4 regions of the Streptomyces sp. NPDC041108 genome follow, and region 2 is predicted to be linked to each of the others. Evidence: riboswitches for the same ligand, from Rfam matches in the RefSeq annotation. Region 2 holds a riboswitch; each other region holds the start of a gene.
The links. Region 2 has a riboswitch for cyclic di-AMP ahead of ACZ6BB_RS32880 (transglycosylase family protein). Riboswitches for the same ligand answer to the same signal wherever they lie in the genome.
Positions count from the first base shown of each region.

Region 1: another riboswitch for cyclic di-AMP. It lies ahead of ACZ6BB_RS00430 (M23 family metallopeptidase); the one in region 2 lies ahead of ACZ6BB_RS32880 (transglycosylase family protein).
Region 3: another riboswitch for cyclic di-AMP. It lies ahead of ACZ6BB_RS12330 (C40 family peptidase); the one in region 2 lies ahead of ACZ6BB_RS32880 (transglycosylase family protein).
Region 4: another riboswitch for cyclic di-AMP. It lies ahead of ACZ6BB_RS30985 (C40 family peptidase); the one in region 2 lies ahead of ACZ6BB_RS32880 (transglycosylase family protein).

Region 1 is NZ_JBVIYK010000001.1:110,474-115,613, forward strand. It holds gene ACZ6BB_RS00420 (M16 family metallopeptidase) at 1-1,245, shown strand, start outside; gene ACZ6BB_RS00425 (M16 family metallopeptidase) at 1,242-2,630, shown strand; cyclic di-AMP (ydaO/yuaA leader) riboswitch at 2,833-3,003, shown strand; gene ACZ6BB_RS00430 (M23 family metallopeptidase) at 3,017-3,805, shown strand; gene ACZ6BB_RS00435 (GntR family transcriptional regulator) at 4,007-4,711, shown strand; gene ACZ6BB_RS00440 (HPr family phosphocarrier protein) at 4,886-5,140, opposite strand, start outside.
Region 2 is NZ_JBVIYK010000015.1:91,283-96,422, reverse strand. It holds gene ACZ6BB_RS32895 (nucleoside triphosphate pyrophosphohydrolase) at 1-385, shown strand, start outside; gene ACZ6BB_RS32890 (cytochrome P450 family protein) at 530-1,795, shown strand; gene ACZ6BB_RS32885 (LysM peptidoglycan-binding domain-containing protein) at 2,024-3,085, shown strand; cyclic di-AMP (ydaO/yuaA leader) riboswitch at 3,268-3,467, shown strand; gene ACZ6BB_RS32880 (transglycosylase family protein) at 3,472-4,167, shown strand; gene eno (phosphopyruvate hydratase) at 4,581-5,140, shown strand, end outside.
Region 3 is NZ_JBVIYK010000003.1:630,656-635,795, reverse strand. It holds gene ACZ6BB_RS12340 (C40 family peptidase) at 1-338, opposite strand, end outside; gene ACZ6BB_RS12335 (hypothetical protein) at 829-1,182, shown strand; gene ACZ6BB_RS12330 (C40 family peptidase) at 1,212-2,441, opposite strand; cyclic di-AMP (ydaO/yuaA leader) riboswitch at 2,451-2,623, opposite strand; gene pcrA (DNA helicase PcrA) at 2,885-5,140, shown strand, end outside.
Region 4 is NZ_JBVIYK010000013.1:128,266-133,405, reverse strand. It holds gene ACZ6BB_RS31010 (8-amino-7-oxononanoate synthase) at 1-331, shown strand, start outside; gene ACZ6BB_RS31005 (DUF397 domain-containing protein) at 389-613, opposite strand; gene ACZ6BB_RS31000 (helix-turn-helix domain-containing protein) at 623-1,483, opposite strand; gene ACZ6BB_RS30995 (ATP-binding protein) at 1,731-2,189, shown strand; gene ACZ6BB_RS30990 (DUF6328 family protein) at 2,161-2,715, opposite strand; gene ACZ6BB_RS30985 (C40 family peptidase) at 2,796-3,269, opposite strand; cyclic di-AMP (ydaO/yuaA leader) riboswitch at 3,273-3,443, opposite strand; gene ACZ6BB_RS30980 (hypothetical protein) at 3,816-4,133, opposite strand; gene ACZ6BB_RS30975 (ATP-dependent Clp protease proteolytic subunit) at 4,141-4,797, opposite strand; gene ACZ6BB_RS30970 (hypothetical protein) at 5,095-5,140, opposite strand, start outside.

The sequences.
Region 1 (5,140 bases), on a different contig from region 2:
GACGTCGGTTCGCGCCACGAGGTCGCGGGCCGTACAGGCCTCGCCCACCTCTTCGAGCACCTGATGTTCCAGGGCTCGGGCCAGGTGAAGGACAACGGCCACTTCGAGCTGGTCCAGGGCGCGGGCGGTTCGCTGAACGGCACCACCAGCTGGGAGCGCACCAACTACTTCGAGACCATGCCCACCCACCAGCTGGAGCTGGCGCTGTGGCTGGAGGCGGACCGCATGGGCAGCCTGCTGCTCGCGCTCGACCAGAAGAACCTGGACAACCAGCGGGCGGTCGTCAAGAACGAGCGCCGCCAGCGGTACGACAACGTGCCCTACGGCACCGCCTTCGAGAAGATCTTCCGCCTGGCCTACCCCGAGGGACACCCCTACCGGCACACGCCGATCGGCTCGATGGACGACCTGGAGGCCGCGAGCCTGGAGGACGCCCAGCAGTTCTTCCGGACCTACTACGCGCCCAACAACGCCGTCCTGTCGATCGTCGGCGACATCGACCCGGAGCAGACCCTCGCCTGGGTGGAGAAGTACTTCGGCTCGATCCCCGCGTACGACGGCAAGCCCGCGCCCCGCGACGGCGCGCTGCCCGACGTCATGGGTGAGCAGCTGCGCGAGGTGGTCGAGGAGAACGTGCCCGCGCGCGCGTTGATGGCCGCCTACCGGCTGCCGGAGGACGGCACGCGCGCGTGCGACGCGGCCGACCTGGCCCTCACCATTCTCGGCGGCGGCGAGTCCTCCCGCCTCTACAACCGGCTCGTGCGCCGTGACCGTACGGCCGTGACGGCCGGGTTCGGCCTGCTGCGGCTGGCCGGCGCGCCCTCCATGGCGTGGATGGACGTCAAGACCTCCGGCGACGTCGAGGTGCCGGTCATCGAGGCGGCCGTCGACGAGGAGCTCGCCCGGTTCGCCGCGGAGGGCCCCACGGCGGAGGAGATGGAGCGCGCCCAGGCCCAGTTGGAGCGCGAGTGGCTGGACCGGCTCGGCACGGTCGCGGGCCGCGCCGACGAACTGTGCCGCTACGCGGTCCTGTTCGGCGACCCGAAGCTCGCCCTCACCGCCGTCGACCGGGTCCTGGAGGTGACGGCCGACGAGGTCCAGGAGGTCGCCAAGGCCCGCCTGAGGCCCGACAACCGCGCGGTGCTCGTGTACGAGCCCGTGGCCGGTGACGAGGCCGCCGAAGAGGAGGCCGCCGCGACGGAGGCCGCCGAGACCACCGACGAGAACGAGGAGTCGGCGAAGTGACCGAGCTCGCGAGCATGGACTTCCACCCGCAGCCCCAGGCCGGCGACGCCCGCCCCTGGGCGTTCCCGGCGCCCGAGCGCGGCACCCTGGCCAACGGCCTGACCGTGCTGCACTGCCACCGCCCCGGCCAGCAGGTCGTCGCCGTCGAGGTCGTCCTCGACGCGCCCCTGGACGCCGAGCCGGCCGGTCTCGACGGTGTCGCCACCATCATGACCAGGGCGTTCTCCGAGGGCACCGACAAGCACACGGCCGAGGAGTTCGCGGCCGAGCTGGAGCGCTGCGGCGCCACCCTCGACTCGCACGCCGACCACCCCGGCGTACGCCTGTCCCTGGAAGTGCCCGTGTCGCGGCTGGAGAAGGCCCTGGGGCTGCTCGCGGACGCCCTGCGGGCCCCCGCGTTCGACGACGGCGAGATCGAGCGTCTGGTGGCCAACCGGCTCGACGAGATCCCGCACGAGACGGCCAACCCGGGCCGGCGGGCCGCCAAGGAGCTCTCCCGGCAGCTGTTCCCGGCCACGTCACGCATGTCGCGGCCCCGCCAGGGCACCGAGGAGACCGTGGAGGGCATCGACTCCGCGGCCGTGCGGGCCTTCTACGAGCGGCACGTGCGCCCCGCGACGGCCACCGCCGTGGTCGTCGGCGACCTCACCGGGGTCGACCTCGGCACGCTGCTCGGGGAGACCCTGGGCGCCTGGACCGGCTCCCCGGCCAAGCCCAGCGTCGTACCGGCGGTGAGCGCCGACGACACCGGGCGCGTGATCATCGTGGACCGTCCCGGCTCCGTGCAGACCCAGTTGCTCATCGGCCGGGTGGGCGCCGACCGGCACGACCGGGTGTGGCCGGCCCAGGTGCTCGGCACCTACTGCCTCGGTGGCACCCTCACCTCCCGCCTGGACCGCGTCCTGCGGGAGGAGAAGGGCTACACCTACGGCGTGCGCGCGTTCGGCCAGGTGCTGCGCTCCGGCCCGGACGGCTCGGGCACGGCGATGCTGGCCATCAGCGGCTCCGTCGACACGCCCAACACCGGTCCGGCGCTCGACGACCTGTGGACGGTGCTGCGGACCCTCGCCGCCGAGGGGCTGACCGACGCCGAGCGCGATGTCGCCGTGCAGAACCTCGTCGGGGTCGCCCCCCTCAAGTTCGAGACGGCCGCCGCCGTGGCGGGCACGCTGGCCGACCAGGTCGAGCAGTACCTGCCGGACGACTACCAGTCGACGCTGTACCGCCAACTCGCCGCCACGGGCACGGTGGAGGCCACCGCGGCCGTCGTGAACGCCTTCCCGGTGGACCGCCTCGTGACCGTCCTCGTCGGGGACGCCGCGCAGATCGAGGCGCCGGTCAGGGCCCTCGGAATCGGCGAAGTCACCGTCGTACCGGCCGAGTAGGAAACGGGCAGAAGGACACGCACGAGTGAGGCCCTGGTGACGGAAGAGTCACCAGGGCCCACGTTTGTCCGTTTGATGGCGGAGGTTGCGTGTCTGACCTGTGGCGTAGCTAACAAATCCTGTGATCCGTTTGTTATTTCGAAGACGGCCCACTTAGCGTCAGTCCGGCTGTTCGTCAGATGTTCGCCGCAGCCGCGGCACCGGACAGTCATCGCCGAGTCCCCGAGGCGCGAGCCTGGGGAGCCGGGGACCCACCGAAGTCCCTGGGGTGAATCGGGTGCCCTTCGCGAGCGACGCGAAACGGGGGGCAGCCGTAGGAGACCTTCCTGCTCCGAACCCGTCAGCTAACCCGGTAGGCGAGAAGGAAGGAAAGGACCAGCCACTTCATGGCGTTCACCCGCGCCCCTGGGAAGCACCGCCGTCCCGGCCGTGTGCAGCGCACGACCACGAGGAACGTGGGCGTCGCCGCTCTCACCACCACCGGTGTCATCGGCACCCTGGCCGGCCCCGCGCTCGCCGCGGAGGAGCCCGCCGTCGAGCAGACCGGCCTGAACCAGGTCATCGTCCTCGGTGACACGGTCGCCGACCAGGTCGACGCACAGGCCGCCGCCCAGCAGCAGGCCGCCGAGGTGGCCGAGGTCAAGAAGAAGGCGCAGGAGGAGGCCCGCAAGGCCGCCGCCGAGAAGGCCGAGCAGGAACGTGCCGCCGCCAAGGAGCGCGAGGAGATCAAGGCCCGCGCCGCCCGCGCGGCCGAGCGCGAGCGCCTCAACACCTATGTCTCGCCCATCAGCGGCTCCTACATCTCCACCGGCTACAAAACCGGCGGCGCCGTCTGGTCCTCCGGCAGCCACACCGGCGTCGACTTCCACGCCGCCACCGGCACGGCCGTCCTGGCGGTCGGCTCCGGCACCGTCGTGGAGGCGGGCTGGGGCGGCGCGTACGGCAACAACATCGTCATCCGCATGACCGACGGCACGTACACCCAGTACGGCCACCTGTCGTCCATCGGCGTCTCCGTCGGCCAGACGGTCACCCCCGGCCAGCAGATCGGCCTCTCCGGGGCGACCGGCAACGTCACCGGCCCGCACCTGCACTTCGAGGCCCGCACGACGGCCGAGTACGGCTCGGACATCGACCCCGTCTCCTACCTGCGCTCGCACGGTGTGAACGTCTGACAGCTCGCTCCACGCTTCCGAAAGCCCCGGCTCATCGAGCCGGGGCTTTCCGCGTCGTGCGAACCTCTTGCGGCGCACCTCCTGTCCAAAAAATATCCCTGGATTCCGGCCCGCCATCGGAAATTCGGTCCCGCTGCAATAGAGTCACTGGAACACACGTCAATCATCGACGTTTCACGGGGATTAAGGCGGAGGTCGGTCATGCGTATTCCGGCGCATTCGGTATGCACGGCGATCCGAGACGACATCGTCGCGGGTGTCTACGAGCGCGGCGGCCGCCTCACCGAGGAACTGCTCGCCCGCCGGTACGGCGTCAGTCGGGTCCCCGTGCGCGAGGCGCTGCGCACGCTGGAGGCCGAGGGCTTCGTGGTGACCCGGCGCCACGCGGGCGCGTGCGTCGCCGAGCCGACCGAGCAGGAGGCCGCCGACCTGCTGGAGATGCGCATGCTGCTGGAGCCGCTGGGCGCCGCAAGGGCCGCCCAGCGACGCACGGAGGCGCACCTCAAGGTGTTGCGCGGCCTCGTCAGGCTGGGCCAGGAGCGGGCCAGGAGGGGCACCAGCGAGGATCTGCGCTCCCTGGGCGGCTGGTTCCACGAGACGCTCGCACAGGCGTCCGGCAGCCCCGCCCTGACCTCGACACTCGCCCAGCTGCGGCACAAGATCGCCTGGATGTACGCGGTCGAGGCGCCCGCCGACCCGGTGGAGTCCTGGGCGGAGCACGGCGGCATCGTGGACGCCGTCGCGCGCGGGGACAGCGACCGGGCTCGCACCATCACGTCACTGCACACCGAGCGGGCCACCGCCGCGCACCGGTTCCGATTTCCGGGCGGGGCCGGCGGGACCGATCGGCCGGACCGTGTGAGGACTTCGCAACACCCCGTAAACACGCCGAGCCTGCGGCATTAACACGGAAGCCGTATACAAAGGGACAGGAATTCTGCGGGGCATTATTTCTGCTGCCCGAGAACGGAAAAAGAACGAAAAGGCGAAGGGCCCGCCCGATAAATCGGACGAGCCCTCGACATGTGTACGGCCGGCCTTTCGGGCCTTTTCGTTCCCGTCGGCCGGTCACCCGGTGGTTCAGACCGTCTCGGGGAGTTCCTCCAGCCCCTCGGCCACGAGCTTCGCCAGACGGTCGAGCGCGGCGTCCGCGCCCTCGGCCTCGGAGGCGAGCACGATCTCCTCGCCGCCCTGGGCGCCGAGGCCCAGGACCGCCAGCATGGAGGCCGCGTTGACGGGGTTCCCGTCGGCCTTGGCGATCGTCACGGGGATACCGGAGGCCGTGGTGGCCCGGACGAAGATGGATGCGGGTCGGGCGTGGAGGCCCTCGGCCCA
Region 2 (5,140 bases):
CGAGAAGCGGCGCGAGTCGGTCACCGACGGGGTACCCCTCGGCCAGCCCGGTCTCGCCCTCGCCGCCAAGCTCTCCTCCCGCGCCCGCACCGCCGGCCTCGACGTCCCGATACCCCTCGGTGACGATCTCGGCCACGCACTCCTCACCCTCGCCGCCGACGCGGAGTCCCGCGGCATCGACCCCGAGGCGGCGCTCCGGGCGGCGGCCCGCGCGTACCGGGACGCGATCCGGATCGCGGAGGGCATCCACACAGAACCGGGCGAGACGACCGACCATGGGACGACCGACCACGAGAAGACCGAGACCGAGACCGAGGCGGAGACGGAGACGGAGGCGGAGGACCGGACGGGAGACGACGCGGACACGCGGACGGACGGAACCTGACCTGCTGTCGCTGTCGCTGTCGCTGTCGCTGTCGCTGCCGCAGCCGCCGCCGTCGCCACCGCGGCAGCCGGGGTACGGGCAGGGCGCCCCGTCGGCGCCGGATACCGTCGGCGGGTGACCAACCAGCCCGCATCCAGCTCCGCCATGCCCACGGGAACCGGCGCGCCCGATCTCTTCACCTGGGAGTTCGCCACCGACCCCTACCCGGCGTACGCCTGGCTCCGTGAGCACGCCCCCGTCCACCGGACACGGCTGCCCAGCGGTGTGGAGGCATGGCTGGTCACCCGCTACGGCGACGCGAAGCAGGCCCTCGCCGACGGGCGCCTGTCGAAGAACCCGGCGCATCACGCCGAGCCCGCGCACGCCAAGGGGAAGACGGGTATCCCCGGTGAGCGCAAGGCCGAGTTGATGACGCATCTGCTGAACATCGATCCGCCGGACCACACCAGGCTCCGTCGCCTCGTCTCGAAGGCGTTCACGCCCCGCCGGGTCGCCGAGTTCGCCCCCCGGGTCCAGGAGTTGACCGACCGGCTCATCGACGGGTTCGCGGACAGGGGAGAGGCCGATCTCATCCACGAGTTCGCCTTCCCCCTGCCCATCTACGCGATCTGCGACCTGCTCGGTGTCCCCCGGGAGGACCAGGACGACTTCAGGGACTGGGCGGGCATGATGATCCGGCACGGCGGTGGCCCGCGGGGCGGCGTCGCGCGGTCGGTGAAGAAGATGCGCGGCTACCTCGCCGACCTCATCCACCGCAAGCGGGAGGGGCTCACCGAGCACCCCGCCCCCGGCGAGGACCTCATCTCCGCGCTCATCCGCGCCTCCGACCACGGTGAGCACCTCACCGAGAACGAGGCCGCGGCGATGGCGTTCATCCTGCTGTTCGCCGGGTTCGAGACCACCGTCAACCTCATCGGGAACGGCACGTACGCCCTCCTCACCCACCCCGGGCAGCGCGCCCGGCTGCAGACCTCCCTCGACGCCGGGGAGAGCGGGCTGCTCGAAACCGGCGTCGAGGAACTCCTGCGCTACGACGGCCCCGTCGAACTCGCCACCTGGCGCTTCGCGACCGAGCCCCTCACCCTCGGCGGGCAGGACGTCGCCCCCGGCGACCCCGTCCTCGTCGTCCTCGCGGCGGCCGACCGCGACCCGGCCCGCTTCGACGACCCCGACACCCTGGATCTCTCACGCCGTGACAACCAGCACCTCGGCTACGGCCACGGCATCCACTACTGCCTCGGCGCACCACTCGCCCGGCTCGAAGGGCAGACCGCGCTGGCGACGCTCCTCACCCGCCTCCCCGATCTGCGACTCGCCGTGGATCCGGCCGATCTGCGCTGGCGAGGAGGTCTCATCATGCGGGGATTGCGCACGCTTCCGGTGGAATTCACCCCACGGGAGCGGCGATGAGTGCACGATGATCACGCCATGAGCGGCGTGTAGTGATACCCCGACGGCCCGTAGTACTACCCCATTCCGCGCCAGAAGTTGACGCTCTCTCAACTCTGTGATCTTCACGTGATCTGCGCTGCATTAACTTGTGACAACTGATCGACTGCCGATACGTTCACACGTCAGTGCGAAGGGGTCATCACGCCCCGTCGCACAGGCCATCGCTGTCGTGTGAAAGGCAACCGCATGCTCTCCGGGAACGGTCGTCACCGTCGCCCCCGTCAGGCTCCGGCTCTCCTCGTCGCGGCGGGAGTGACGGGGTCGGCCATCGCCATCCCGCTCCTCGGCGCCGCCGGCGCGAGTGCGGCGAGCGGAACCACCTGGGACCAGGTGGCGGAGTGCGAGAGCGGTGGCTTCTGGAGCGCGGACACCGGCAACGGACGCTACGGCGGCCTCCAGCTCACCCAGGCCAACTGGGAGAAGTACGGCGGCCTCGACTACGCGACGACCGCGGACCGGGCCAGCCGCTCCCAGCAGATAGCCGTCGCCGAGAAGATCCTCGCCGACCAGGGCGTCGGCGTCTGGTCCACCTGCGGACTGCTCCACAACCTCGGCGGCGACGCCGGTTCCGCCGAGGTGGACACGGGCGTCGCGGACGACTCGTCGAACTCCGGCAGCGAGTCCGGCACATCCGGTTCGTCGGATTCCTCCGCTTCGCCGGACTCGGCCGGCTCCACCGACTCGGCCAAGTCGACCGACGGCGACGCCGATGCCGGCGACGGATCCCGGAAGTCGGCCGCCTCACCGGACTCGTCCGCGGACACGGCCGACGATTCCGCGAAGGCGGCCACGGACTCCGACTCCGCGGACTCCACCGGCTCCGGTGACTCCGGCGACGGCGACTCCCGGAAGTCCGACGGTGAGAAGTCGGACAATTCAGGCCGGAGTGACGGTTCCACGGCTACCGACGACGGCGAGGGCGGTACGGGCCGTCACCGCGGCGCCAGTGCCGACGAGGGCTCCGGCGCGGACACCGGCTCCGGCGCGGAAGCCGGCGACGGCTCGCGCGCCGACGGCGCCTCCTCCGGTCGGCACGCCTCACGGGACGGCGGTGCGTCGCGCGAGGGAGTGGAGGGTGCCTACACCGTCCATGTGGGCGACAGTCTGACCGGCATCGTGAACTCGCTGGGTCTGGACGGCGGGTGGCGGACGCTGTACGCCGAGAACGAGACCACCGTCGGAACCGACCCGGACCTCATCCTTCCCGGTCAGACCCTCGAAGTCGGTGCCGAAACGGGCAAAAAGTAGCGGCAGTTCGGGTCATGGTTCGACCCCGATTGCCCGTTTTGATCTCCGTGGGAGATGAATCACAGACCCCCTGATCGTCTTTGAAATTCGGGCAATCACCTGTTTACGGTCGTGACCGCTCGCCACAGCGGGCCCTCCCGGTCGGCACGCCGAATCCTGCCATCGGCCGTGAGGAACAGTCGTCGCGTCAAGCGCCGTAGGCAGGAGCGGGGGACCCAAGGTAAGTGCCGGGTCCGGCGGTTGCGGCCCTTCGGGGGCGCACGACCGGAACCGGCTGGGGGTGAAGCCGCGCGACGTGAGCCGAGAGGCGAGCGTGCGCGGCCGGGCAACTCAACCGGCCCGAACCCGACAGCTCACCTCGCAGGCGTCGGTGAGGGGATCTCTCCATGCTGTTCTCCAGCAAGGGCAAGCACCGTCGTCCGTCCAAGGCCGCTCGCGCCATCGCCGTCGTCGGCGTCACCGGCGCCGCCGCCGTCGCCGCCCCGCTGATGGTCGCCGGCAGCGCCTCCGCCGCCACCGCCTCCGAGTGGGACGCCGTCGCCCAGTGCGAGTCCGGCGGCAACTGGTCCATCAACACCGGCAACGGCTACTACGGCGGCCTGCAGTTCTCGGCCTCCACCTGGGCCGCCTACGGCGGTACGCAGTACGCCTCCACCGCCAACCAGGCGAGCAAGGCCCAGCAGATCGCGATCGCCGAGAAGGTCCTCGCGGGTCAGGGCAAGGGTGCCTGGCCGGTCTGCGGCACCGGCCTGTCCGGCGCCTCCTACGACGGTGCCGCCGCCTCCGGCGGCAACACCAACTCCTCCGGCTCCTCCTCGCAGAGCACGCAGGAGAGCACCAAGAAGAGCACCGAGGACAACCGCGCCTCCCGCTCCTCCGAGCGCGCCACCGTCGAGACCCCGACCGGCAAGAAGGTCAAGAAGGGCGACGGCGAGTACAAGGTCGTCAAGGGCGACACCCTCAGCGCCATCGCCGCGAAGAAGAACGTCAAGGGTGGCTGGGAGAAGCTCTTCGAGCTGAACAAGGACATCATCGACGACGCCGACTTCATCTACCCGGGCCAGCAGCTCCACCTGAGCTGACCCACGGCGACCACGACGGCCGCCACACGCCTGCCGACCCCACGGCCGCCCCCACGGCCGGGCAGGCGGGGCAGGTTCAGCCGGGCCGGAAATCAGGCCGCTCCCCGGCTGAACCACAGCCCACTCACATCCGTGTCCTCCATAGTGAAGACCTCGTGAGGGCCGTCCCCCCGCCCCCACGGGCTCCCCGCCCCGGTGCGCATTCCCCCGTACGCACCGGGGCGGGGCTTTTTTGCACCGTCGGCGACTTCTCTTGTCCACCCCCTCTTTGTTCCGGACGGGAACAATGGGTACGGTCTGTCTGTCCACGGGACGGTCGGTCGGCTGCCGACGGCCCGGGGGCGGTTAGGCTCTAGTCGCAAGGCCCAAGCGGCCCCGCGCAACCAGCGTCACATCCCATGAAGGAGATGCTCGTGCCGTCCATCGACGTCGTCGTAGCCCGGGAAATCCTCGACTCACGAGGCAACCCCACCGTCGAGGTCGAGGTCGGCCTCGACGACGGCAGCACGGGTCGTGCCGCCGTTCCGTCCGGTGCCTCCACCGGCGCCTTCGAAGCCATCGAGCTGCGTGACGGTGACCCCAACCGCTACCTCGGCAAGGGCGTCGAGAAGGCCGTCCTCGCCGTGATCGAGCAGATCGGCCCGGAGCTCGTCGGCTACGACGCCACCGAGCAGCGCCTGATCGACCAGGCGATGTTCGACCTGGACGCCACCGACAACAAGGGCTCCCTCGGCGCCAACGCCATCCTCGGCGTCTCCCTCGCCGTCGCCCACGCCGCCTCCGAGGCCAGTGACCTCCCGCTGTTCCGTTACCTGGGCGGCCCGAACGCGCACCTGCTGCCCGTTCCGATGATGAACATCCTGAACGGCGGCTCGCACGCCGACTCCAACGTGGACATCCAGGAGTTCATGATCGCCCCCATCGGCGCGGAGTCCTTCTCCGAGGCCCTGCGCTGGGGCGCCGAGGTCTACCA
Region 3 (5,140 bases), on a different contig from region 2:
CCGCGTCGGTACTGCGCCGCCGCCAGTGAACCCAGCTCGTCCCGTGCCGAGTTGAGCCGCTCGGTGCGGCGGGCGGCCTGGTCGCGCAGCTCTTCGAGGTTCTCCTGCGCCGTGTCGGCCTTCTCCTTCGCGCCGTTGTACTTCTCGGTGGCGACCTCGGCCTCTTGGAACAGCTTGTTCACTTTCGCCCTGACCTGGTCGGGCGTGAGCTGCGGGTCGGCGTGCCCGGTGCCGTCGAAACCGGTCGCCGTCGCCGCGCCCGCGAGGGCGAAGGTCGCGGCCGTGCGGACCGTATGGCCGCCGAGTGAGCGCTGTCTGGGCTTGCGGTGCGCTGCCACGTGGAGTCCATGTCCTCTCCGTACGACCGCCGTCCGCGGTACGGACATCGTCTGTCCGTACGGACCGCCTGGGGGGAGCGGTGGCACGTCCGGCGGCGGCCCGCCCAGGGGGGAGCGGGACGCCGCCGGACCTTCTCGGCGGTGGTGTCCGACTGCCGCCCCTGGCCGGGCGGCGGTGGGGAGCCGGTCACCTGAGGGAGGACGCTAAACCTGGGCGTGAGGGCACGGTAACGCGTTGTACGGAAGTGGCGCGCACCGACCGCGAGGTGACCGTATGTGACCGTGATCCCACCCTGGCGCCGCCGCCTTCACGCTGAGCGATGACCGATACGGTCATTTCGGACCACTCGGCGCCACGGCGGTGCTATGCGGCGCATATATGCAAGATCAGTTCTCCGTGTGACGGCACCGGGGCCGCGGAGCCGTCGCGTCCCATGGCCCGGTGGCCCCCGCGCCCGGCCGGCCGAGGGCTCCTCATTAGGCTCCGCGCATGGACGTACTCATCCACCTCGTCGTCGCGCTCCACATCATCGGCATCGCCTCGCTCCTGGGTGGCTTCCTCACCCAGATGAAGGCCATGGGGCAGGGCACCGCCCGCTTCGTGCCCGCCATGCTCCACGGCGCCCTCACCATGCTCGTCACCGGCGTGCTTCTCGTCGGCCTCAACCAGGCCGACGACCAGCCCGTCGACAACATCAAGATCGGCGTCAAGCTCGCCCTGCTGGTCGTCATCCTGGGGCTGGTCTATGTGAAGCGGGACGAGGAGAAGGTGGAGAAGCCGCTGTTCGGCCTGGTGGGGGCGCTGACCATCGCGAACGTGTTCATCGCGGTGCTCTGGACCTGACGGTCCGCGCCCCCCGGCGAACCCTGCCGCTACGCCGGCCGCACCACGCTGTGCACCGACGACTCGCCGTCGTAGAAGACCGACTCCTCGCGGACGTACGTGCCCGGCTTCGGGGCGTGGATCATCATGCCGTTGCCGATGTAGAGGCCGACGTGGCCGATGTTGTCGTAGAAGAAGACGAGGTCGCCGGGCCTGGCGTCGGCGAGGGGGACCGTGGTGCCGGCGGCGGCCTGGTCGTAGGTGGTGCGGGGGAGGTCGACGCCGGCGGCCTTCCAGGCGGCCTGGGTGAGGCCGGAGCAGTCGTAGGACCCGGGGCCGGTGGCGCCCCAGACGTACGGCTTGCCGATCTGCGCGCGGGCGAAGGCGATGGCCTTGGCGGCCTTCGTGGCGTACGTGGAGTCCTCGGCCGGGGCGGTGGTCCCCGGGATGGCGCCGGTGGACGTCCCCGTGCCGGTGGAGGCGTCCTCCGGGGTCCCTTCCGCCCCTCCTCGGCCTGTCCAGGAGTCCTGGCCGCCCTGGAGGCTCTGGGCTTCTCGGGACTCCTGGGGCGCCGCCTGCTGCCGCGCGAGTTCCTCCGCCTTGCGGTCGGCCTCCTCCCGCTCGCGCTGCTCGATCGCGGCGAGCCGGGCCTTCTCCTCGGCGGTGAGGGTGGACAGCAGTTCGCGGGCCTGGGCGAGCTTCGCCTGGACCTTGGCCTTGCTGGCCTTGAGGGCGTTCTGTGACTCGGTGAGCTGTCCGAGGCTGTCGCTCGCCTCCTGGCGCTGCTCCGCCGCCTCGGCCTGGTCGCTCGCATACGCGTCGACGGCTTCCTTCTGACGGTCCGTCAACCGGTCCATCAGCTGGTTCTGGTCGAAGTAGTCCTGCGGGTTGTCCGCCAGCAGCAGCGACGCCCGGTCGGGGGCCGCCGCGCCCGTGCGGTACTGGGCCGCGGCGAAGGAACCCAGTTCCTCACGCGTCTCGTTGAGCTTCTCCTGGCGCTTGGCGACGGCTTCGAGGAGGGTCTCGACCTGCCTCTTCTGCTTGGTCGTCTTCTCCTTGGCCGCGTTGTAGGTCTCGGTCGCCGAGCCGGCCTGGCGGTAGAGGTCGCCGACCTTCTTCTCGACTTCCTCCAGGCTCGGCTTGTCGTCGGCGGAGGGCGCGGCCGTGGCCGTGGCCGTCTGGGAGAGCAGGGCCACGGAGGTGAGGGCTGCGGTGGCGAGAGCGGGGGTGCGTATGCCCGCGCGCGTTCCGGCCGGACCCGGCTTGCGGTGCGGCGCCATGGTTCGGCGTCTCCTTCCGTAGTCCGCCTACCGAGTTAGCTGTCGGGTTCGGGCGCAAGCTTCGGAAGGTTTGCCCTACGGCCCTTGCCGCGTGCGGCGGTCGGGCCGATTCACCCCGGAGAACGGTGGGTCCCCGGCTCCGGCTGCCCCGATGGGCGCACCGGACTCGGCGGAGGTCGTGCGGCCCGGCGACGTTCGCCGGTTGGGTCGTACGGCCCAGAAGAAAAAGCTAACCAACTCGTGTGGTCCGTGTGAAGGTTGATGTTCGATATGCCCGATACGTTTTCGTGACCTTAGCCTCTTCTGTGCGGCAAGCGGTACGCTCGATCGCTCACCGTCGCACCTCGGTCGCGGTACGTGGCGCTGCGGGCCGGTACGTGGCGGACGCGGACTTCCCGGGGCGGCCTCCCGCTGTCAGTGCGGGCGCCTAGACTCGGAGAGCGATGAGCAGCCTCTTTGACGACAGCTTCCTGGCGGACCTCCAGGCCCCCCGCGGCCACGCGGAGGAGCCCCCGCCGCCGCCCGAGGACGATCACGTACCGGAGCCGCTTCCGGACGATCTGTTCGGCGGGAAGTTCGACGTGCCTCCGGACCGGGACGCGTACTACCGCGACGGCGCCCCCCGCCCCGCGCTCGACGCGGCGGCGCTCCTGGACGGGCTGAACGACAACCAGCGCGCGGCCGTGGTCCACGCGGGCTCGCCCCTGCTCATCGTGGCCGGCGCCGGCTCCGGCAAGACCCGGGTGCTCACCCACCGCATCGCGCACCTGCTCGGCGAGCGGCAGGTCCACCCGGGCCAGATCCTCGCGATCACCTTCACCAACAAGGCCGCCGGCGAGATGAAGGAGCGCGTCGAGCAGCTCGTCGGCCCGCGCGCGAACGCGATGTGGGTCATGACCTTCCACAGCGCGTGCGTCCGGATCCTGCGGCGCGAGTCCAAGAAACTCGGCTTCACGTCCTCCTTCTCGATCTACGACGCCGCCGACAGCAAGCGCCTGATGGCGCTCGTCTGCCGTGATCTGGACCTCGACCCGAAGCGCTTCCCGCCCAAGTCCTTCAGCGCCAAGATCTCGAACCTGAAGAACGAGCTGATCGACGAGGAGGACTTCGCCGCCCAGGCCACCGACGGCTTCGAGAAGACCCTCGCCCAGGCGTACGCGATGTACCAGTCGCGACTCCGCGAGGCCAACGCGCTCGACTTCGACGACCTGATCATGACGACGGTCAATCTGCTCCGTGCCTTCCCGGACGTCGCCGAGCACTACCGCCGCCGCTTCCGGCATGTCCTCGTCGACGAGTACCAGGACACCAACCACGCACAGTACGCCCTGGTCAGAGAGCTGGTCGGCACCTCCGAGCACCCCGTGGACGTACCACCGGCCGAGTGGGACGTACCGCCCGCCGAGCTCTGCGTCGTGGGTGACGCCGACCAGTCGATCTACGCCTTCCGCGGCGCGACCATCCGCAACATCCTCCAGTTCGAGGAGGACTACCCGGACGCGACGACGATCCTGCTGGAGCAGAACTACCGCTCCACCCAGACGATCCTGAGCGCGGCCAACGCGGTCATCGAGCGCAACGAGTCCCGCCGTCCGAAGAACCTGTGGACCAACGCGGGCGCGGGCGCGCAGATCACCGGATATGTCGCCGACACCGAGCACGACGAGGCCCAGTTCGTCGCCGACGAGATAGACCGGCTCACGGACGCGGGCGACGCGAAGGCCGGCGACGTCGCGGTCTTCTACCGCACGAACGCCCAGTCCCGTGTCTTCGAAGAGGTGTTCATCCGCGTCGGCCTGCCCTACAAGGTCGTCGGCGGCGTCCGCTTCTACGAGCGCAAGGAGGTCCGGGACGTCCTCGCGTACCTGCGTGTCCTCGCCAACCCGGAGGACTCCGTCCCGCTGCGCCGCATCCTCAACGTGCCCAAGCGCGGCATCGGCGACCGCGCGGAGGCGATGATCGACGCCCTGTCGCAGCGCGAGAAGATCAGCTTCCCGCAGGCGCTGAAGCGCGTCGACGAGGCCTACGGCATGGCGGCCCGGTCGACCAACGCGGTCAAGCGGTTCAACACGCTGATGGAGGAGCTGCGAACGGTCGTCGAGTCCGGCGCCGGACCGGCGACCATCCTGGAGGCGGTCCTCGAACGGACCGGCTATCTGGCCGAGTTGCAGGCGTCCACCGACCCCCAGGACGAGACCCGCATCGAGAACCTCCAGGAACTCGCCGCCGTCGCCCTGGAGTTCGAGCAGGAGTCCGGGGCCGCGGAAAACGAGGGTGAGGCGGGGGCCGCGAACCCTGCCGGGCTCCCCGCCTTCCTGGAGCGGGTGGCACTGGTGGCCGACTCCGACCAGATCCCGGACGAGGAGGAGGACGGCTCGGGCGTCATCACGCTCATGACCCTCCACACCGCCAAGGGCCTGGAGTTCCCCGTCGTCTTCCTCACCGGCATGGAGGACGGCGTCTTCCCGCACATGCGCGCCCTCGGCCAGACCAAGGAACTGGAGGAGGAGCGCCGCCTCGCGTACGTCGGGATCACCCGCGCGCGGGAACGGCTCTACCTCACCCGCTCCTCGCTACGCAGCGCCTGGGGCCAGCCGTCGTACAACCCGCCGTCCCGCTTCCTGGAGGAGATCCCGGCGACACATCTGGAGTGGAAGCGCACGGGTGCCTCCACGCCGGTGTCCTCGGGGCGGGCCTCC
Region 4 (5,140 bases), on a different contig from region 2:
CGCGGCGCTCGCCGCGCTCCGGCTGCTGCGCCGCGAGCCCGAGCGGGCCGCGCGCGCCCGTGAGGTGGCCAGGGAGCTGCACACACGGCTGACGGCGTCGGGCCATGAAGCGGTGCGGCCCGACGCCGCCGTGGTGTCCGTACGCGCGCCGTCGCCGGATCAGGCGCTGCGGTGGGCGGCGGACTGCCGGGCTGCGGGTCTCGCCGTCGGCTGTTTCCGCCCGCCGTCGGTGCCCGACGGCGTCTCGCGGCTGCGGCTGACCGCCCGTGCGGATCTCACGCAGGAGCAGATCGACCGGGCCGTGGGGATCATCGGCGATACGCGACCGTGAGTCGGCGTCCCGGCCGAGCGTCGCCGTGAGCGGAACCACGAACGCTGTCGGTGGCGGTCACCGCAGCGTGGTGACGAATCCCTCCCAGGTGTCGGGGTCGAACAGCAGGGCAGGCCCCGCCGTGTTCTTCGAGTCGCGTACGGCCACCAGCCCGGCCCAGCGGCCGGATTCCGGACGGGCCGTCTCCACACAGTTGTTCATCCCGGTGCTGCGGCTGCTGCGCCGCCATCGCACATCGGGGAGTTCGGTACTGGTGGATACGTTCCGAGGCAGTGCGGACATGGTGCCTCCTTACGCGCCGGCGGCTAGCCCGGCGATGTAATCCAACGAGTCCTCGGGCGAAAGGGCGTGGATCTGAAGGGCGTTGAAGGCCTCGACATACGCCTTGAGGTCTTCTTTCCGTTCGAGGTAGAGGCTACTCGTCAAGTGGTCGAGAACAACCACATCCAGATCAGATGTGCTCCGAAATGAGAAAATTACGAAAGGGCCCGTGACGCCGATATGCGCCCCGGCAGTGAACGGGAGCACCTGCAGTCTCACTTGGGGAAGCCGCGCCGCCTCGACCAGACGCACCAGCTGCCGGGCCATGACCTCGCGTCCGCCCACCTCGCGCCGGAGAACGCCCTCGTCGAGCACGGCACTCAGCTTCATCGGCGGATTCCCGCGCAGCACCTCCTGCCGCGCGAGCCGCACTTCCACGAGCGCGTCGAGTTTGTCGTCTTCCAGCCCCTCCACCGCCGCCCGCGTCACCGCCCGCGCGTACTCGGGGATCTGCAGCAGGCCGGGCACCACCGAGGTCTCCAGCGTGCGCATGCCCCCGGCCTGCGACTCCAGGCTGATGAAGTCGCGGTACGCCGGCGGCAGTACGCCCCGGTACGCGTGCCACCAGTTGTGCCGCCCGCCGCCGTCCTCGGAGCCGGCGAGGGCCAGCAGCAGGTCCCGTAACTCGGTGTCGTCGATCCCGTACGCGTCCAGGAGCTTGCGGACGTCCGCGGGCTTCACCCCGCTGGCGCCCGTCTCGATCCGGCTCACCTTGGACTGGTGCCAGCCCACCCGACGGGCCGCCTCGATGCTCGTGAGCGCTGAACGGGTGCGCAGGACACGCAACTCGGCACCGAGCTTGCGGCGGCGCACCGCCGGACCGTACTGCATGGGATTCTCCTTCCGCCCGGCGCGCGGCGTCGGGGTGACGACAGAGGATGGACCAGGACCCCACCCAAATACGTTCGGCCGTCGGATAGTTCACCGCTTCGAGCGACAGATATATGCACATCTTGGTGGATCGCCACACGTGACAGCCCAGGTAGTGGCAGTCTGGCGCGAAGCACCAGTCCGGGACCGCAGTCGAACCATCCGCTCCCTGTCGGACACCGGTCCCGTGGGAAAGGGACGCCTCGCCATGGCAGATCACCTGGAAGCATCCGTCACTCTGCCGAGCGATCCCGCCTCGGTGTCCGCAGCCCGGAACTACGTCGCCAGTGTGCTCGCCGAATGGGGCCTGCCGGGCGACACGGGCACCGCGGACACCGTGCGCCTGATCGTGTCCGAACTCGCCACCAACGCCGTCCAGCACACGTCGGGCCTGTCTCCCACCTTCACCGTGGACATCGCGCTCGACCGGGACGAACATCTGCGCATCGGCGTCACCGACAGCCATCCGCGCTTTCCCAAACGCCTGCCGGCCGCCGTCCAGCAGGACAACGGCCGGGGCATGGTCATCATCCGGTGGCTGACCGCCGAATGCGGCGGCAGGCTGAGCGTCAGACCCACACGGGAGGGCGGCAAGACGGTGGCGATCGAGCTTCCGTGGACGGTCCCCGTCCAGCCGGTCACCGCGAGTGGTTCGCCGGAGACCTGACGGGACGGCTCTCCCGTCCGGCGGGTGGCGACGGCGGTGCGGTGCCCCGGCCGGAGGCGCGTCCCACCAGCTTCGGGAGCAGGCCCCACAGCAGGAGGCACGCCAGGAGGGTGCCCGATCCGGCGACGATCCCGGCCGTCCGGCCGAGCGTCACGTCCACGACGAGCAGGACGGAGCCGGTGAAGGCCGGCATCAGCACGATCATCCCGGCGGTGGCCAGCCGGGACGAGACCCGGACGATGGCGGGCTTGGCGTTCTGCTGGAAGAGCGAACGGTGCAGGGCGGCCGGCGCGGTGAAGAGGGTCGCCGCGAGGACGGCCAGCAACAGGGTGGTGACGTAGGTGACACGCTGGAACGTGTCCAGATCCGGAAAGCGCGGGGTGAAGGCCAGCGTCAGCAGGAACGCGAAGAGGATCTGCACTCCGGTCTGGGTGACCCGCAGCTCCTGGAGCAACTCGGAGAAATTACGGTCGGCGCGTTCGAGGGGCGTCTCGTTACGCGCGGTGTTGGTGGGTACGTCGGCCATGACCGTGCGGGTAACCACATGAGTACGGCATACGCCGGCGGGGGGGGCGGCGGACAGCTCCACCGCCCCCGGGCGGTGGGTCAGCGGACCCGGCCGTACCAGACGCTCTTCGTCCAGATCTTCTGCAGCCGGACGACGTCACCCGTCTTCGGCGAGTGCCAGATCTTTCCCTTCCCCGCGTAGATACCGACGTGATAGACGTTCGAGCCCGAGTGGAAGAAGACGAGATCTCCGAGCTTGCGGCTGCTCACGGAGATGTGCTTCGTCTTGTTGTACTGCTGCTGGGCAGTACGGGGCAGCTTCTTGCCCGCCTTCTTGAACGAGTAGAGCGTCAGCCCCGAGCAGTCGAACCTGCCCGGACCCACGGCGCCGTACTTGTAGGGGGAGCCCTTCTTGGAAGCCGCGACCTTGAGTGCCTTCGACGCCACCGTGGCGGCCTCGGCGCCGGATGCGGCGCCCGGGACCACGATGCTGCCGCCGACGGCGGCGATGGTCAGAGCCGAGGCCGTACCGGCCCGGGTCAGCAGCGACGGGACACGATTCAGCGCAGACATGCGCAACCCTTCGTCAGCCGCCTGTGAAGGATGACCTGTCGGATTCGGGCTGGCGAAGTTGCCCGGCCGCTGACGCGGCTTCACCCCAAGGGCTGCTCGGCGCGGTCATGGCGTGACCGTTCCGGCGACCCGTCGTGCTTGGGTCCTCCACTCCTGCCGATGCAATCCTGTCGACCGGTCATCCGGGCGGCGGCAGGACTCGGCGTCCACCCGGATCGCCCCGCCGCTGCGGCGGGGGCTTGTCGTCAGGAAGGGATCTTGGCGTACTCAAGTGCGAAAATCCCAACGGAAGCGGGGATTTGTGGTCTTACTCACCACTCGGCCGTTCGGGTGGACAGGGCGTTTTCCATCGTTGTGTCCCAGTGGTCGAGGAGGTCCGCACCAGCGCCGGAATGCTGTACTCCGCCCATGTACCAGGCATCTTGCGCAACTTCACAGGTCCTCACGACGTATGGGCCGATGGGTCGATCGCGGTAGGCCGACCGGAGGGCGCCGAGCCGGGACCGGACGCCCCGTCAGTAGTACGGAACGCGATGCGCGATCGGTTCAGGCCGGCGAGTCCTCCGCCTCCGGCGGCAGTGCCACCCGGCCGGCGCGGCGCTCCCCGTCCAGGACGCGCAGTGCCCGCGCGAGTGTCGGCGCATGCACCTCGTTCTCCCCGCGCTTGTGCATCAGTTCGAGCGCGTCGCGCAGAGCGGTCGCCTTCGAGACGAGCGCCTGCGCCGCACGCAACCCGCGGTAGGTGTCGCCCGGACGAGCCGGATTGATCCGGCCGATCAGGTCCACCACGTCCAGGTAACGGTCGATCAGCTCCGCCTCGGCGCGGGTGAGCGCGGGCAGCGGTGGCAGTTCCGGGGGCAGCATCCGCGCCTCACCTCGCGCCGGGGAACGGGGGCGAGGGGGGCGCGACAGTGGTCTTGCGGCTCCGGACCACCCGGTCGGCCAGGCCGTACGCCACCGCCGCCTCGGCGTCGAGGAACTTGTCCCGCTCGATGTCGGCACTGACGCGCTCCGGGCTCTGCCCCGTGTGCCGGACGAGCATCTCCTCCATCTTCCGGCGGTTGCGCGTCAACTCCTCGGCCTGGATCGCCAGATCGCCGGCCTGCCCCTCGATCGGGTCGGCCAGGGCCGGCTGGTGGATCAGTACGCGTGCCCCCGGCAGCATCGACCGCTTGCCTGGCGTGCCCGCCGCCAGCAGTACCGCGGCGGCCGACCCCGCCTGCCCCAGGCAGACCGTCTCCACGTCGCAGGTGACGAACCGGATCGTGTCGTAGAGCGCCGTCATCGCACTGAAGGAGCCCCCGGGCGAGTTGATGTACAGCGCGATGTCCCGGTCCGGCGCCTGGTACTCCAGGTGCATGAACTGCACCATCACGTCGTTCGCCGACGTGTCGTCGATCCGCGTCCCGAGGAACACGATCCGTTCCTCCAGGAGCTTCGAGTACGGATCCATCGTCCGGTACCCCGCACTGGTGCGCTCGGTGAACTCGGGCAGCACATGACGGGCCGACGCTCGGCGCTCGGGCATGGGGTGTGCCTCCTCTGATCGACTTCCGTAAAAAATGTACAGGACGTACGTAGTTCGGAGGAGGGGATGAGGATCGGCTGAGAGCGAAAAGATCCTGGCGACGGCGAACGGTCCAGTCGGCGGCGAACGGTCCTGTCGGCGGTGAGCAGTCCCGTCGGCGGTGAACGGTCCCGCCGACGGGGGAGGGTCCCGCCGACGGTCAAGGGCCCGCCGACGGCGAAAGATCTCGCCGACAGCGAAAGATCCCCGCGGAGCGAGGGCTCCGCGGGGATCTCGGGTGGGGCCGGATCCGGCCGGTCAGTTGAGCGGTGCGGGGGCCGGGGTCCCGTAGAAGGTGACAGGC